DNA from 3 places in the Streptomonospora salina genome. Region 1 is predicted to be linked to each of the others. Evidence: predicted binding sites of a transcription regulator. Region 1 holds the regulator's gene; each other region holds the start of a gene.

Evidence for each region. The regulator HrcA, encoded in region 1, represses chaperone genes, less so after heat shock. The targets are predictions, from matches to a motif close to TTGGCACTCTCNNNNNGAGAGTGCCAA.
Region 2: a site for HrcA is predicted at 1,997-2,023, ahead of HNR25_RS07700 (FmdB family zinc ribbon protein). Genes of this name have one in related genera too.
Region 3: a site for HrcA is predicted at 2,803-2,829, ahead of groES (co-chaperone GroES). Genes of this name have one in related genera too.

The regions. Positions count from the first base shown of each region.
Region 1 covers NZ_JACHLY010000001.1:985,607-991,103, forward strand. Annotated here, with positions in the region: gene HNR25_RS04520 (16S rRNA (uracil(1498)-N(3))-methyltransferase) at 1-75, opposite strand, end outside; gene dnaJ (molecular chaperone DnaJ) at 216-1,367, opposite strand; gene hrcA (heat-inducible transcriptional repressor HrcA) at 1,368-2,381, opposite strand; gene HNR25_RS04535 (DUF3097 domain-containing protein) at 2,564-3,367, shown strand; gene HNR25_RS04540 (DUF4870 domain-containing protein) at 3,468-4,442, shown strand; gene HNR25_RS04545 (DUF4870 domain-containing protein) at 4,671-5,195, shown strand; gene hemW (radical SAM family heme chaperone HemW) at 5,296-5,497, opposite strand, start outside.
Region 2 covers NZ_JACHLY010000001.1:1,733,947-1,739,443, forward strand. Annotated here, with positions in the region: gene glp (molybdotransferase-like divisome protein Glp) at 1-88, opposite strand, end outside; gene galU (UTP--glucose-1-phosphate uridylyltransferase GalU) at 158-1,084, opposite strand; gene HNR25_RS07695 (5-formyltetrahydrofolate cyclo-ligase) at 1,269-1,856, shown strand; gene HNR25_RS07700 (FmdB family zinc ribbon protein) at 2,036-2,446, shown strand; gene cpaB (Flp pilus assembly protein CpaB) at 2,711-3,343, shown strand; gene HNR25_RS07710 (D-alanyl-D-alanine carboxypeptidase family protein) at 3,448-4,458, opposite strand; tRNA gene HNR25_RS07715 (tRNA-Arg) at 4,949-5,021, shown strand; gene HNR25_RS25750 (aminotransferase class I/II-fold pyridoxal phosphate-dependent enzyme) at 5,171-5,497, opposite strand, start outside.
Region 3 covers NZ_JACHLY010000001.1:3,256,307-3,261,803, forward strand. Annotated here, with positions in the region: gene HNR25_RS14905 (apolipoprotein A-IV repeat region-like domain-containing protein) at 1-1,074, opposite strand, end outside; gene HNR25_RS14910 (class I SAM-dependent methyltransferase) at 1,470-2,741, opposite strand; gene groES (co-chaperone GroES) at 2,934-3,245, shown strand; gene groL (chaperonin GroEL) at 3,347-4,957, shown strand; gene HNR25_RS14925 (sigma-70 family RNA polymerase sigma factor) at 5,204-5,497, shown strand, end outside.

The DNA of each region.
Region 1 (5,497 bases):
GCCCTCGTTCCCGGACAGCACGACGGTGCCGCCGTCCAATTCACCCGGCTCGCAGAGGAAGACCGGAGCCGTCACATCCGCCTCCATTCCGCGGTCGGGCCGGTGCGCCCGGCCCGGCGCCGCACCGCAGACGCGGGCCGGCACCGCGCCCTGCGCGGTGCCGGCCCGCGGTGCCGGGTTCCCGGCCTACGTCGCCCATAGCGGACCCGGACGCGTCAGCGCGAGCCGAAGGCGTCGCGCAGCCGCGAGAACAGTCCGCCGTGGCCCGGGCTGAACTTGCCCGGAGGCTGGTCTTCGCCGCGCAGTTCGGCGAACTTGCGCAGCAGCGACTCCTGCTCTTCGTCGAGCTTGGCGGGGGTCTCGACGTCGACCTGGATCATCAGGTCGCCGCGCCCGGCGCCGTCGAGATGGCGGGAGCCGCGCCCGGACAGGGTGATGACGTGCCCGGAGCCGGTACCCGGCCGCAGGTCGATCTCCTCGGTGCCGTCGAGCGTGTCGAAGGTGAACGAAGCTCCCAGCGCGGCGGCGGTCATCGGCACCGTTATGGTGCAGTGCAGATCGTCGCCCCGCCGTTCGAAGGTCGAGTGGGGGCGCTGCACGATCTCCAGGAAGATGTCGCCGCGCGGCCCGCCGTTGGGCCCGACTTCGCCCTCGCCGGCGAGCTGGATCTGGGTGCCGTCCTCGACGCCCGCGGGGATCTGCACCTTGCGGGTGACCTTCTCGTGCACCCGTCCCTCCCCGCTGCAGTCCGCGCAGGGGTCGGTGATGATCGTGCCCTGCCCCGAGCACTGCGGGCACGGCCGCGTGGTCATGACCTGTCCCAGGAAGGAGCGCGCGACCTGCGAGACCTCACCGCGGCCCTGGCACGTGTCGCAGGTGTGGCGGTGGGAGCCCTTGGCCGTGCCCTCGCCCTGGCAGGTGTTGCACAGCACCGCCGTGGGGAAAGTGACGTCCTTGGTGACGCCGAAGGCGGTTTCGGACAGGTCGAGGTCGATGCGGACCTTGATGCTGCGTCCGCGGCGCGCCCGGTCGCGCGCACCGCGTCCGCCGCCGGCCTGGCCGCCGCCGAAGAACGCGTTCATGATGTCGTCGAAGGGGAAACCGCCCCCGCCGAAGCCGCCGGCTCCCGCTCCGCCGCCTCCGCCGGAGGACGCGAACGGGTCGCCGCCCATGTCGTGCATCCGGCGCTTGCTCTCGTCGGAGAGCACCTCGTAGGCCTGGGTCACTTCCTTGAAGCGATCCTGCGTGGCCGGGTCCGGGTTGACGTCCGGGTGGAGTTCGCGGGCGAGCCGCCGATACGCCTTCTTGATCTCGTCCTGGGATGCTTCACGCCGCACCCCGAGGATCTCGTAATAGTCTCTCGCCACTTACTGCCCCGCAAGTATCTGTCCGAGGTACCGAGCCACTGCGCGTACCGCTCCCATCGTTCCTGGATAGTCCATTCTGGTCGGACCGACTACGCCGATCTTGGCCAGCGGCTGGTCGCCGATGCCGTAACCGGCGGAGACGATCGACGTGGATCTCAGACCCTCGTGAGAGTTCTCGGCGCCGATGCGTACCGTCAGCATGGAAGGGTCGCTCATCTCCCCCAGCAAACGGAGGAGGACGACGTTTTCTTCCAAGGCCTCCAGTACCTCCCGCAGGCTAGCCGAGAAATCCATCGCGGCGAGATTCGCCGTACCACCGAGGACGATCTTCTCGTCGTGGCGCTCGACGAGGCTCTCCAGCAGCACCGACAGCACGACCGCCGCCATGGCGCGCTCGTCCGGCGGAAGCTGGCTGGGCAGATCCTCCACGGCGTTGGGGACCTCGGTGAGCCACGTGCCCACCAAGGCCCGGTTGAGCATCTGGCGGAGGCTGTCGACAGCGTCCTCGCTGACCGCCCCCAGGTTGTCGATCACCCGCTGCTCGACGCGGCCGGTGTCGGTGATGAGCACCATCATGACGCGCTGCTGGCCCAGCGGGACCAGCTCCACGTGCTGTACCGATGACCGGGTGAGCGAGGGATATTGCACCACTGCGACCTGCCGGGTGAGCTGAGCCAGCAGGCGCACCGTCCGCCCCACGATCTCATCGAGGTCGACGGCGCCGCCGAGGAAACTCTCGATGGCGCGGCGCTCTGCGGCGGAGAGGGGCTTCACCGTCGACAGCCGGTCCACGAACAGCCGGTACCCCTTGTCGGTGGGAACGCGGCCGGCGCTGGTATGCGGCTGGGTGATATACCCCTCTTCCTCCAGCGACACCATGTCGTTGCGGACGGTGGCCGGAGACACCCCGAGGGTGTGGCGGTCGGCGAGCGCCTTGGACCCCACGGGCTCGTTCGTGGACACGTAATCCTCGACGATCGCCCGCAGAACCGCAAGCTTCCGGTCGTCGAGCACGTGCTCACCTCCTCCTGGCACTCCATGGCCTTAAGTGCTAATTCTAAGCCGTTCCGCAAGAACGGTTCGATCACGGGCCGCCGAGCGCACCGTCGGGTCTCCGTGTCCGGGCCCGGGCCGGCCGGTAGAATCCGCCCGTGTCCACGAGTCCGGGTCCGAACAGCAGAAGGTACGACGGGGACGTGTTGTCCGGGGACCGGCGCCGCCCGCGCAAAGGCGCCGTCGCCGAGGTCCCCCTGGAGCGCGGCCTCGTGCTGGAGTCGGCCGACGAGGGGTTCTGCGGTGCCGTCGTCTCCTGGGACAAGCAGGCGGTGACCCTTGAGGACCGCGGCGGCCGCCGCCGGGTCTTCGACCTGGAGCCCGCGGCGTTCCTCGTCGACGGCCGTCCCGCCACCGCGGTACGGCCGAGCGCGGCGCCGTCGGGGCCCGCCCGCAGCGCCTCCGGGTCGATCGCGGTACAGGGGGCGCGTTCGCGGGTCGCCCGGGAGAGCCGGATCTACGTCGAGGGCGTGCACGACGCCGAACTCGTCGAGAAAGTCTGGGGCCACGACCTGCGCGTCGAGGGCGTGGTCGTGGAGTACCTGGAGGGCGTCGACCACCTGCCGGAGATCGTGGCCGAATTCGGCCCCGGGGCCCGGCGTCGTCTGGGCGTTCTGGTCGACCACCTGGTGCCGGGGTCCAAGGAGAGCCGGATCGCCGAGCAGGTCTCCTCGCCCGGCGTCCTGGTGGCGGGCCACCCCTTCGTCGACGTCTGGCAGGCGGTCAAGCCGTCGGTGCTGGGATTCTCCGCGTGGCCGGAGGTCCCCCGCGGCATACCGTGGAAGGAAGGCGTCCTGCGGGCGCTGGGCAGCGATGAGGAGCCCGGCGAAGCGTGGCGGCGGATCCTGGGGTCGGTGCGCACCTACGCCGACCTCGAACCGGAGCTGCTGGGGCGCGTCGAAGAGCTTATCGACTTCGTCACCGCGGCAGAAGGGCTGCAAGACTAGGCGGGTCCGTCAGCACCGCGCAGCGGCAGACGCGCGGTGGCCTGCCGGGGCGCCGGATGGCACTATCGGCCCAACGCAATCGGCACAGCCAAGGGACAAGATGAGCGAGACCCCGCCCAACCGACCACAGCCCCAGGAGGGGCCCTACGGTGACCAGCCGGCACCCGGCCCCGTTCCCTCTGGCGGGCAGCCCGGCCAGGGACAGGCGGGCACCGGGGACCAGCAGCCCGACTACCAGCAGCAGGAGTACGGCTACCCGAGCGGGGGCCAACCGGCCTACGGCGAGCAGCCCCACCCCGGCTACGGACAGCCCGGCGCCGGGCAGCCCTACCCGCAGCAGCCGCCGCCCGGCTACGCACCCGACCAGGGCGGCTACCCCCAGCCGGGGTACGGCGGGCCCACCGGCGGACAGCCCGCCTACGGCCAGCCCGGATACCCCCAGCAGGGCGGCGCCCAGCCCGGATACGGCTACCCCGGCGGGGGCCAGCCGGGCTACGGCGAGCAGCCGTACCAAGGCGGCTACCCCCAACCGGGCCAGGCGCCCTACCAGCAGCCGACGCCCGGCTACCAGCAGCAGCCCCAGCCGGGATACGGCCCGCCGCCTCCGCACGGCTACGAGCAGCAGCCCGGAGGCTTCCCCGGCGCCCCGCAGACACCCGGCCAGCCGGGATACCCCCAGCAGCCCGGATACCCGCAGGGCTTCGGCGCGCCGCAACCGGGGGCCTCCGACGACGCGACCTGGGCGATGATCGCCCACCTGTCCGGTGTCATCCTCGCCTGCTTCGGCTGGCTCCCGGCCCTCGTCATCTTCATGGTCAAGCGCAACGACGCGCCCTTCGTGCGCCACCAGGCCGGCGAAGCGCTGAACTTCCAGCTGACGCTGCTGATCCCCTACTTCATCGCCTGGGCGGTCTACATCGGACTCGGCGTCTTCGCGCCGCCGATCTCCTGGATCGGCTCGGTTCTGGTCGCGGTGATCTGGGTGGTGTCGATCGCGCTCGGCGCGACTGGCGCGCTCAGCGCCAACCGCGGCAACCAGTACCGCTACCCTGTTTCGATCCGCATGGTGAAGTAACCCGACGGGCCCGGGACGGCAGCGCAGCGCGATTCGCCGCCGCCCCGGCGGGAACCCCGCGCTCCGCTGCGGCGTCCCACCTGTCGTGGCGTGCCGCGGCCGGGCGGTCGGCAGGTCCATCGGGCCCCGCCCGGCACTCCGCCCGCGCACCGCTGCACGCGGTGCCCGGGCACCGCCTCCGGAGGCAGTCGGGGGCGATCCGACCGAGGAGACTCAGGAGACCACCACATGAGCTACCCGCCCCAACCCGACGAGCCCTACGGCGGCCAACCCGACCATCCCGGCGGCTACGGCCCGCCGCCCGGCGTCGACCCCCAATACGGCCCGCAGTCGGGCCCCCAGCCCGGTTACGGCCAGGGCTACCCCGGCCAGCCGCACTACCCGGCGCAGATGCCCGGATACCAGCAGCCCGGCGGCCACTACCCGCCCTCCTCCGACGACCGCACCCTGGCGCTGGTCGCCCACCTCGGCGGCATCTTCACCTCGTGGATCCTTCCGCTGATCCTCTACCTGGTGAAGAAGGACGAGTCGCCCTACGTCCGCCACCAGGCGGCCCAGGCGTTCAACTTCCAGATGACCATGTTCATCGCGCAGCTCGTCTCCTACATCCTGATGATCCTCATCGTCGGCTTCCTCACCATCGTCGCCGTGTTCGCCTGCGCGATCGCCTTCGGCGTCATCGCCGCCGTGGCCTCCAACAAGGGCGAGTGGTACACGTACCCGAAGATGCTGGCGATCCCGATGCTGAGCTGAGGGACCGGCCCCGCCGCCGACCGGGCACCGGGCCCGCACGGGCCGCTCCGCCGACCGGCAGGGGGCGGTGACCGCACCGCCCGAGAGCGGGGCCGCCCGGTCAGGTGAGGTCGCGCACCACGGCGTCGGCCAGCAGGCGGCCGCGCCGCGTAAGGACCGCGCGGCCGCCGGCGAAGGCCGCGGCCTCCAGCAGGCCGTCGTCGACCAGGCGCCCCGCAGCGGCGCGCCCCGGCTCCTCCAGCAGATCCAGCGGGCAGCCTTCGGCCAGCCGCAGTTCCAGCATGATGCGCTCGAACCGGCGG
Region 2 (5,497 bases), 750 kb from region 1:
CGTGGGCGCGCAGCAGGTCGGAGTCGATGGGTTCGAGCGGCTCGACCAGGTCGAGGACGTCGCGGATGTGCTGCTCGACGGATTTCATCGGTGTTCCTCACCCAGTTTCGGCGGTACCGCCCTCGCGCGGTGCCGCGGCGGAAGCGCGCAGGTGCGCTCAGGCGTCGTCGGCGGCCGGATTCCGGGCGACGAAGTCGCGCAGCCACGGCAGGAACTCCGCGGCGAGGTCCGGGCGCTCACTGGCGAATTCCACCACAGTGCGCAGGTAGTCGACCCGGTTTCCGGTGTCGTAGCGCTGGCCGCGGAAGAGAACGCCGTGCACCGGGCCGCCGTCGGCGGGCTTGCGCCGGGCGAGCTGCAGGAGGGCGTCGGTCAGCTGGATCTCGCCGCCGCGTCCCGGCGGGGTGTCGCGCAGCACGTCGAAGACGGCGGGGTCGCAGATATAGCGGCCGATGACGGCCCAGCGGCTGGGCGCCCGGTCCGCGGCGGGCTTCTCGACGAGGTCGGTGACGGTGACGACGTCGTCCTCGCCGGTGGGCTCGATGGCGGCGCATCCGTAGAGGGAGACCTGGTCGGGGTCGACTTCCATCAGGGCGACGACGCTGCCGCCGTACGCCTCGCGGACCTGGATCATGCGCCGCAGCAGGGCCTCGTCGCGGCCGATGAGGTCGTCGCCGAGCAGCACCGCGAAGGGCTCGTCGCCGACGTGGGCGGAGGCGCACAGCACCGCGTGGCCCAGGCCGCGCGGCTCGCCCTGGCGCACGTAGTGGACTTGCGCCAGTTCGCTGGACTCGCGCACGGAGTGCAGGCGCTGGGTGTCGCTCTTGGCCCGCAGCGCCTCCTCCAGCTCGTAGGCGCGGTCGAAGTGGTCCTCGATGGAGCGCTTGGAGCGGCCGGTGACCATCAGTACGTCGTCGAGGCCGGCGTCGACGGCCTCCTCGACGACGTACTGGATCGCCGGTTTGTCGACGATGGGCAGCATCTCCTTGGGGGTCGCCTTGGTGGCCGGGAGGAACCGGGTGCCGAGTCCGGCGGCGGGGACGACCGCCTTGGCCACGCCTGAGGGGCGCTCTGTATCTGTCATGTCGGCACTTTAGGACACCTCCCGCGCGGGCGGCGCCCGGCGCGCGTGGAGGCGCCGCAGCGGTTCCGCCGCGGCGCCGGCGCGGTCCGCGACGCCGTCCTGATGCCGGTCCGCTCGGGTGCGCACTCCGGCCCGGCGGGCCGGAGTGCGCACCCGGATGCGCGGGCTGGGAGACTGGCGAGTCGTGACCGCACAGGAGACCAAGCAGGAGATGCGCCGGCGCATCGTCGCGGCCCGGCGGGCTATGGCCGAGCGCGAGCGCGACGCGTCGGCATCGGCGATCCGCGACGCGCTGGCGGCCGAACCGCTGTTCACGTCGGGCGGGACGGTGGCCGTCTACTACTCGGTGGGCACCGAGCCCGGCACGCGCAAACTCGTCGCGGCGCTGTGGAAGCGCGGCACCTACGTGCTGCTACCGGTGTTCCTCGACAGCGGGGAGCTGGACTGGGCGGCCTATGAGGGGCCGGACAGCCTGGAGAGCGCCGCCTACGGGCTGCTGGAGCCGACAGGCCCCCGCTACGGGCCCGATGCGGTGCGCAGAGCGGCCGCGGTGGTGTGCCCGGCACTGGCCGTGGACGGATCCGGGCTGCGCCTGGGCCGGGGGGCCGGGTGCTACGACCGGTCGCTGTCGCGGGTGGGTCCCAACACGCTCACGCTTGCGGTGATTTACGACACAGAGCTGGTCGAGTCCGTTCCCGCCGAACCGCACGACCGGCCGGTGGGCGGGGTGGTCACGCCCGGCGGCGGCATGCGCGTGCTCGACCGGCGGTGACCGTGTGTGCGCGGATACGCGGCACCGGGGGAACACGCCCCTCGGGCGCCGGCGTTGCCCATGGTCGGCAGCGCACTCCCAGTGATCCCTACGGTGCCACGCCCCCGATGTCGCGGCTGTGCTGCCCGACCGCGTAATATTTGGCAGTCGACGGGCGAGAGTGCCAAAAGGAGGACCCAGTGCCGACGTACCAGTACGCATGTACCGAGTGCGGCTCCGAGATGGAGGTCGTGCAGAAGTTCACCGACGACTCGCTGACCGACTGCCCGCAGTGCCAGGGCCGGCTGCGCAAGGTGTACTCCGCCGTGGGCATCGTGTTCAAGGGTTCGGGCTTCTACCGCACCGACAGCAACTCCTCTTCCGGCAACTCCTCCATGGCGGGCTCCGGCTCCGGCGACGACTCCGGCGGGTCGTCCAACGGCGAATCGGCCTCGTCCGGCTCCGATTCCGGTTCTTCCGGGACGGACTCCGGCTCGGGTTCCGGCTCGGGCTCCGGCGCGTCGGACTCGTCCGGCTCCGGTTCCGGCGGCGCCAAGGAGAACAAGGCCCCGGCGTCCTCCGGCGCATCCACCGCGGCCGCCGGCAGCTGACCCGGCGCCGGGGAACCCGCCCGGCCGGCGGCCCCCACCGCCGCACCCCCGGGAGCGAGCCCGCCCGCACGGATCCCGGGGGTCTTCCGGTGCGGCCGGGATGACGGCCCGCGCGGGCCCGGCCCGCGCGCCCGACTCCCGGTCGGTTGTGGACGGCGGCGCCGGCTCCCGGGGCCGGCGCTCTACCGTACGGGGCATGCCTCGCAGCAACCGCAACGCCGCCCGGCCCCCGATCCGCCGTCCCGTCCGTCCGCAGGTCCCCCGGTGACCGGCGTGTCCCGGGCGACCGCGCACGCGGCGCCGGTCCGCGCGCTCGCCCGCCACCGCCGAGTGCTGGGCGCGGTCTGCGCCGCGCTCGCGCTCACCGGCGCCGTGCTGGTGCTGAAGCCGCCTCCGGCGCCGTCCACCGAAGTACTCGTCGCCGCGCGCAGCCTCGACGCGCTCTCCGCGCTGTCGCCGAGCGATCTCGCGGTGCGGTCGCTGCCGCGCGAGGCGGTGCCCGATCAGGCGCTGGGCCCCGGCGACGATCCCGCGGGCCGTTCGCTGACCGGTCCCGTCGCCCGCGGGGAGGTCCTCACCCGCGCCCGCATCGCCGAACCCGTCGCACGCGCTTACGGCCCCGGGATGGTGGCCGCACCCGTGCGCCTGCCCCGAGCTCTTCCCGACGGCCTGGTGTCCCCGGGCAGCCGGGTCGACGTGCTGGCGGCGGGCGGCGCCGGCGGGGCCCGGCCCGCGCGCACCGTCGTCGAGGACCGCCCCGTGGTATCCGTGGCCGAGCCCGACTCCGCCGGAACCTCCGCAGGCGCGCTCGTGGTCTTGGCGGTGCGCCCCGCGGAAGCGCGCGACCTCGCGGGACACGCCGCCGCGTCCCGGTTGTCGGTGGCGCTGCGAAGCTGATCCGGCGCGTGCCGCGCTTGCCGCCGCCCGGCGGCCGCGCGTCGCCGACGCGTTCATCACGACGACGGGCCCGCCCCGGCGAGCGGGCCCGTGTACCGGACGGATCAGCCGTGCGGGGCGTCGTACTCCCAGTGCCAGGGCTCGAAGGGGTTGGAGTAGGCCCACTGCGGGTGGAACCAGTCCCACTGCCGGGAGTTCGCCTCCAGCCACTGGAACTGCGCGCTGCTCTGGTTCTGCACACCGCCGCACAGGTCGACGGCCAGGCCCCACCCGTGGTTGCTCGTACCGGGGACCGCCGCCATGCCGGGCGGCTTGGTGGCGTAGAGGCTCTGCTGCTTGGACAGGTCGCGGTAGGAGCTGGTCAGGCACATGCCCTCGCCGAACTCCTCCGTATAGGCCTGGTTCATCTTCAAAAAGTCCACCGCGGCGTCGGCGCGCAGGGACTCGCCGTCCTGGTGCAGTCCGCACAGGCCGTCGTTGGGCAGGAGGCCGTTGGGGTGGCCGGACGCGTTGTCGGCGACCGAGGGGTCGCACTCGACACCGGCGAAGTAGGCGTCGGCGTCGAGCCCGCGGTCTTCCAGCTCCTGGGTCAGCTCGTCGGTGCTCTCTTCGGACCGGGCCCGCAGGTCCTCCAGGTCGTCTTCGAGCTGCACCCGCTTGAGCTGGGTTTCGGTCTGCAGCTCCTGGGCCTGTGTGGCCAGGTCGGACTGCTTCTCGCGCAGGTCGTCGGCCTTGCTCATCATCGCTTCGCGATCGTCGGAGAGCTTGAGCACGTGCGATTCGACCTGCAGGTCCTGGTTGAGCTGGCCCGACGTGAGGATGCCCAGCACGCCCGCGTTGGGCTGCTGGTAGAGCGTGCTGCCGAGCCGGGCCAAGGGCTCGCGCATCTCCGACAAGCGCAGTTCGGTCTGCTGGAGATCGTGCAACGTGGAGACGAGTTCGTCCTGGGCGTCGTCCAGCTCGTCTTCCTTCGCCGTGTACTCGTCGGTCGCGTCCTCCAGGTCCTCCTTCGCCGTGTCCGCCTTCTCCTTGAGCGCGTCCAGGCCGTCGGCCGAAGCGGGAGAGGTCACGGGCGCGAGGGCCGTCTCGGCACCGGGAACGACCAGCAGTGCCATGATGAAGACGGCGAGCGCCGAGAACGCACCGTATCTGCGTGCGCGGGCGAACAGCGTAAGCGGGGACTGGGAGGACCCGATTCGCTGAACGCGGGCGGTACGCCGCGTCGAATCGAGGAAAAACGGCACGAAGGTCCTCCGGTCGCAAGTAAAGCGGTGGTACACGAGCCGCAACGCAAGTTACTACATGTCCGCTATCGGCCAGGCCGACATGGATCGTGCGGGTGAACGCGGGGGGACACGGGGGAACCCGTATCGTCGAGCGACTCCGGCGTTCGCACGTAACGGCAGGTCACCGGGTGTACAGCGTCGCGTTCCAGACTAAGGCAGGTCACAACCGTATAAAATCCACGAAAGGGATTTATGGGGAAACGTGACCAACACCACAGCCATGCCATGTCAACTTCAAGGTCTCTGAGGGTACCGCTCCCCGCCCGGGCTCGGGCGGCCCACTGCGCCCGCATCCTCCGCTAAGCTGGGCCCCGGTTCCGGCCTCATAGCTCAGGGGACAGAGCACCACTCTCCTAAAGTGGGTGTCGGAGGTTCGAATCCTCCTGGGGCCGCCTCTCCCACCTGCACGAACGGGTCAGGGCCGCGGAAGCGCTCCCGGCCCGGTCGGTGCCCTGTTCGGGACCGACGCGCTCGTCGAGGTCGAAGCGGTCGCCGTCCTGGACTGATCCGCCCGCCGGTGACGCCCCGCGCCGGCGCGGGTTCAGGTTCCGCGCCCGGCGGGGACGGGGCGCAGGGCCGCTGCGACGCCGGCCGCCACGGCGGGGGCCTGTGCGGGATCGAGCGCCGCGGTGGTGATCCGGATCCCGGGCGCCCCGGCGACGCGGAACCGGGCGCCGGGGGCCACGGCCCAGCCGCGCTCCTGCAGCCGGCTCACCACCCCGGTCTCCTCGGGCACGGGCACCCACACGTTGAGCCCGCTGCGGCCGTGCGCCGGCACCGCGTTCCGGGCGAGGGCCTCAAGCAGGGCCCGGCGGCGCTCGTCGTAGCGGCCCGCGGCCTGCGTCGACCGCTCCCCCGCTTCGTTCCA
Region 3 (5,497 bases), 2.3 Mb from region 1:
CCGCTCGATGCCTTCGGTGAGGGCCGTGTGGCGCTCGCGGGACTGCGTGTCGAGAAGCTCGATGCCTTCGGAGACCGCTCCGGTGACGGCGTCGCGGCTCTGCTCGGTGGCCCCGCGCAGTTCCTCGGCGGTCGTGTCGAGCTTGTCCCCGAGCTGCGTGTGCTGCTCGCGCAGGGAGGCGTCGAGGGTGTCGCGGCTCTCGCCGACGGCGGTCGCCAGGTGCTCGCGGCTTTCGGTCACGGTTTGTTCGACGGAGGTGCGGCCCTGTTCGACGGCGGTGGACAGCGCCTCGCGGCTTTCGGCCAGGGTTTGTTCGACGGAGGTGCGGCCCTGTTCGACGGCGGTGGACAGCGCCTCGCGGCTTTCGGCCAGGGTTTGTTCGACGGAGGTGCGGCCCTGCTCGATAGCGGCCGACAGCGCCTCGCGGCTTTCGGTGAGGGCCGTGGTGACGGCCTCGCGGTTCTCGGCGGCGGTGCCCATGGCGGTGTCGTGCTGGGCCTCCACGCGCTCGGTCAGCGCCGCTAGGGAGTCCCGCAGCTCCCGGGAGTCGGCGGTCAGGCCCTCCACGGCCTCGTCGATGCGCCCGAACCGGGCCTCGGTCGAGGAGGCGAGCTTCTCGACGCGGTCGGTGAGCGCGTCGATCTTGCCGGAGGCCTGCTCGCCGGACTCGGCCAGCTCCTGCAACCGGGTCAGGGTGGTGTCGAGGTGGCCGGTGATGGTGCGGATGTCGGACCGCAGCGCCGACATCTCCGCCAGCGGCTTGACGCGCTCACCGACCAGGGCGATGTGCTCGGCGAGGGTCTCGGCCCACTCCGGCGGGCGTGCGGAGATCTCGTCGACCCGGGTCTGGACGGCGGAGACCGACTCCGCGAGCGTGGCGAACTCGCGTTCGCGGAACTCGCGCAGCAGCCACTCCATGCCTTCCAGGCGCTGGCGCATCTCCTCGTTGACCGCACCCTGGGACTTCTGCTCGGAGACCTGGTCCTGCGCGGCCCGGGAGAGGAGGTCCCGCATGCGGTCGGAGATCCCGGTCTGACCTCCCCCGTTGAGGAAGTTGTGGTTGGTCTGTTCCACCGAGGTGCTCCTTAAGATCTGGCGCCCCCACCCGATTCGGCCGTGGATGGGCGGTGTGCTCCTGGGCTCGGCCGACGCGGCGCCGGGGCCGGGTGCGCTGTCACGTTCGGGGGGCCGATGGGCACGCGCGGTGACAACCGTGGTCGCGGTGGGAGCGAGGCGATCGACGGCCGCCGACAACCGTGCTGCGTCGCCGGTCGAATCCAGGACGGGGAGAAGGGATTCAGCGGGGATCAGTTTAACGACATGAGCCTTGTTCGCCGCGCGTGACTGGCGAAGATGAGGGGATTGGACGTGAATCGCCATAGCCGGTCTGCTGCGTCACGTTAGTACTGATCGTGGTCGTAGTCACGCGTGTGGCGGGGATTCCGTTTTGTGGCATCTGCGCGATACGTCTACGGAGACGCCGTGACCTCGGAGCACACGAGGCACAGAGGGCGGTCGCCGACGCGCGTGAGGACGACCACTGCCGATTCCGGGCCGCTCGGTTTGAGGTCGCGGAGGAGTTTGTCGACATCCACCGCGGAGCCGCGTTTCTTAATCGTTACCGTTCCCGCTCCCGCGCGGCGCAACGACGACCGCAGCCGCTTCAGTGAGAACGGCATGGCCTCGTGGACTTCGAAGGCGCGGCAGAACGGCGTCGCGACGAGCCGGTCGGAGGTGATGTAGGCGATGGCGGGATCGAGCAGGCGGCCCTCCACCGGTTCTGCGGCCTCCGCCACCAGGTGGGCCCGCACCACGGCGTTGTCGGGCTCGTAGAGGTAGCGCGCAGGCGGACCCGTCGGTGCGGGCCCGCCGCCGGGCCCGGCGGCCAGGGTCGCCGGCGGCGACCCGTCGCTGCGCAGCAGCGTGGCGCGCCGCGCCGGCCCGTCGCCCAGGCCCTGCCACAGCGCGGTCTCCTTGAGGTCGCCGTCCACCGAGATCCACTCGGCGGCGGCCCCCGCGGGGATGCGCTCGTGCGGGATGCCCGGCGCGGCTTTGACGCACGAGGCCGGCGCACGCGCGGCGAGGTCCATGACCGTGTCCCAGGTCGGCGCGTAGGCGTCGGGATCGAAGACCCTGCCGCGTGCGGTCCGGCGGGCGGGGTCGCAGAAGACGGCGTCGTAGCCGCCGGGGTCGACCTCCGCGGCGTCGCCTTCGCGTACGCGCATCCGACCGTCCAGGCCGAGCCGTTCGGCGTTGGCCGCGGCGACGGCGACGGTCAGCGGGTCGGAGTCGACCGCCTCCACCTCCAGGCCGGCGTCGGCGGCGGCGATCGCGTCGGAGCCGACACCGCAGCCCAGGTCGGCGACGCGGGCTCCGGCGCCCAGCGCCGCGGCCAGCCGGCGGGCGCGGTAGTCGGCCACGGACATGCGTGTGGCCTGCTCCAGGCCCGGCTCGGTGAAGAACATGCGCTCGGCGCGGGTGCCGAATTTCACGCGCGCCCGCGCGCGCAGCCGGGCCTGGGTCAGCGCCGCGCCGGCCAGGTCGGCGGGGGCGACGCCGGGAGCTCCGTCTTCGCCGGCGGACTCGGCCAGCGCCCGCTCGGACTCGGTCCGCAGGACCGTGGCCGCCTTCAGCGGGTCGGCAGGAGCGGTTTCGGCTGCGGCGAGTACGCGGCTTCCGGCGCTGGTGAGAAGGGCCGCGAACGCCGACCTCGGATCGGGTGCGGTTTGCCCGCTGGACACCACGATGTTCCCCCGTGACCAGTTGTTTGACGCGCCCAATGGGCCCGGCTAATGTTCCATACTGGCACTCCCGAAGGTAGAGTGCTAATTGCGACGAGGCCGGTCTGGCACCCGCGACGGCAGGCCGCCGTGGTCGCCCTTCGCCAAGCATGCCGTTTCGTATCATCGAACCCGAAGGGGGAGGTCACAACCGTGTCGACCGCCACCAAGACTGTGCTCAAGCCGCTTGAGGACCGCGTCGTCGTCAAGACCCTCGAAGCCGAGCAGACCACGGCCTCCGGCCTGGTCATCCCCGACACCGCCAAGGAGAAGCCCCAGGAGGGCGAGGTCCTCGCTGTGGGCCCCGGCCGCTGGGACGACGAGGGCGACAAGCGCATCCCGCTCGACGTGAACGTCGGCGACGTCGTGCTGTACAGCAAGTACGGCGGCACCGAGGTCAAGTACGACAACGAGGAGTTCCTCGTCCTCTCCGCCCGCGACCTGCTCGCGGTCGTCGAGAAGTAAGACCTCGTCACTCGACGAATCCTTCCCGCCCCGGCCGGCACCCTGCCGGGCGGGGCGGTTTTTCTTACCCGCCGTAGGTGTACGGATAGAGGAAGCTCACCATGCCCAAGATCCTGGAATTCGAGGACGACGCCCGGCGCTCCCTTGAACGCGGTGTCGATCGCCTCGCGGACTCCGTGAAGGTCACGCTGGGCCCGCGCGGCCGCAACGTCGTCATCGACAAGAAGTTCGGCGCGCCCACCATCACGAACGACGGCGTGACCGTCGCTCGCGAGGTCGAGCTGGAGGACCCGTACGAGGACCTGGGTGCCCAGCTGGTCAAGGAGGTCGCCACCAAGACCAACGACGCGGCCGGCGACGGCACCACCACCGCCACCGTGCTCGCTCAGGCGCTGGTCCGCGAGGGCCTGCGGAGCGTGGCCGCGGGCGCTTCGCCGATGTCCATGAAGAAGGGCATCGACGCCGCCGCCAAGAAGGTCGCCGACGTCCTCGTCGAGCGGGCCCGCGAGATCGGCGAGCGCGACGACATCGCCTACGTCGCCACCAACTCCGCCCAGGACAGCCAGATCGGCGACATGATCGCCGAGGCGTTCGACAAGGTCGGCAAGGACGGCGTCATCACGGTCGAGGAGGCCCCCACCATGGGCCTGGACCTCGACTTCACTGAGGGCATGCAGTTCGACAAGGGCTACGTCTCGCCCTACTTCGTCACCGACCAGGAGCGCCAGGAAGTCGTCCTGGACGACGCCCTCATCCTGATCAACCAGGGCAAGATCTCCAGCCTCAACGAGATCCTGCCGCTGCTGGAGAAGGTCGTCCAGACCAAGAAGCCGCTGCTGATCATCGCCGAGGACATCGAGGGCGACGCCCTGGGCGCGATGGTCCTCAACAAGATCCGCGGCGCCCTCAACGTCGCCGCGGTCAAGGCGCCCGGCTTCGGCGAGCGCCGCAAGGCCATGCTCCAGGACATCGCCACCCTGACCGGCGGCCAGGTCATCGCCGAAGAGGTCGGCCTGAGCCTGGAGAACGCCGAGCTGGACGTTCTGGGCAGCGCCCGCCGCATCACCGTCACCAAGGACGACACCACCATCGTCGACGGCAACGGCGAGCAGGGCGAGGTCGAGGAGCGGGTCCACCAGATCCGCAAGGAGATCGAGAACAGCGACTCCGACTGGGACCGCGAGAAGCTGCAGGAGCGCCTGGCCAAGCTGGCCGGCGGCGTCTCCGTGCTGCGTGTCGGTGCAGCCACCGAGGTGGAGCTCAAGGAGAAGAAGCACCGCCTGGAGGACGCGATCTCGGCCACCCGCGCCGCGATCGAGGAGGGCATCGTCGCCGGCGGCGGTTCGGCGCTGGTGCACGCTGCCGCGGAGCTGGACGACCTGGGCCTGACCGGCGACGAGGCGACGGGCGTGAAGATCCTGCGCCAGTCCCTGCCGGAGCCGGCCCGCTGGATCGCCGAGAACGGCGGCGCCGAAGGCTACGTGGTCACCTACCGCATCAGCGAGATGCCGGTGGGGCAGGGCTACAACGCCGCCACCGACTCCTACGGCGACCTGATGGCCGCCGGCGTCATCGACCCGGTCAAGGTCACCCGCTCCGCGGTGCAGAACGCCGCTTCGATCGCGGGCATGCTGCTGACCACCGAGGCGCTGGTCGTCGAGAAGCCCGAGGAAGAGGAGGACGAGGGCCAGGGCCACGGCCACGGCCACTGAGTCGGCCCGACGGTCCGACCCGTCCGAGGAGCATCGGTCGCACCGGGCGGCCGCCGGCGTCGGCGGCCCCGGTCGGCACCGGCCCCGTGTCCGCGCATCGCGCGGGCGCGGGGCCGTTCACTATCATCGAGGGACCGGACACAGCACGCGATGTGTGCCGGTTTTGCGGCATTTTCATCGAATGTGATCATTCTGTAGCCGCATTTGGTGACGTGTAAACCCGCGCGGCGGGGCATGATGCGAGACGTGACGGATCCACGCGCAGCGGGGGGCGCGCTCGCGAGCCGAGCCGAGGCCCTGCGCAGAGCGAACGAGACGGAACTGAACCACTTGACCTCGCTCGCCGTCCAGGGCGACGACGGCGCGGTCGACTCACTCATCCGCGAGGTCCACCCGATGGTGGTCCGCTACTGCCGCGCCAAACTCTCCCGCGTCGCCGGATACGTCCACTACTCCGACGACGTGGCGCAAGAGGTCTGCATCGCCCTGCTCGCGGCGCTGCCCCGCTACGAGGACAAGGGGCGGCCCTTCGCCGCCTTC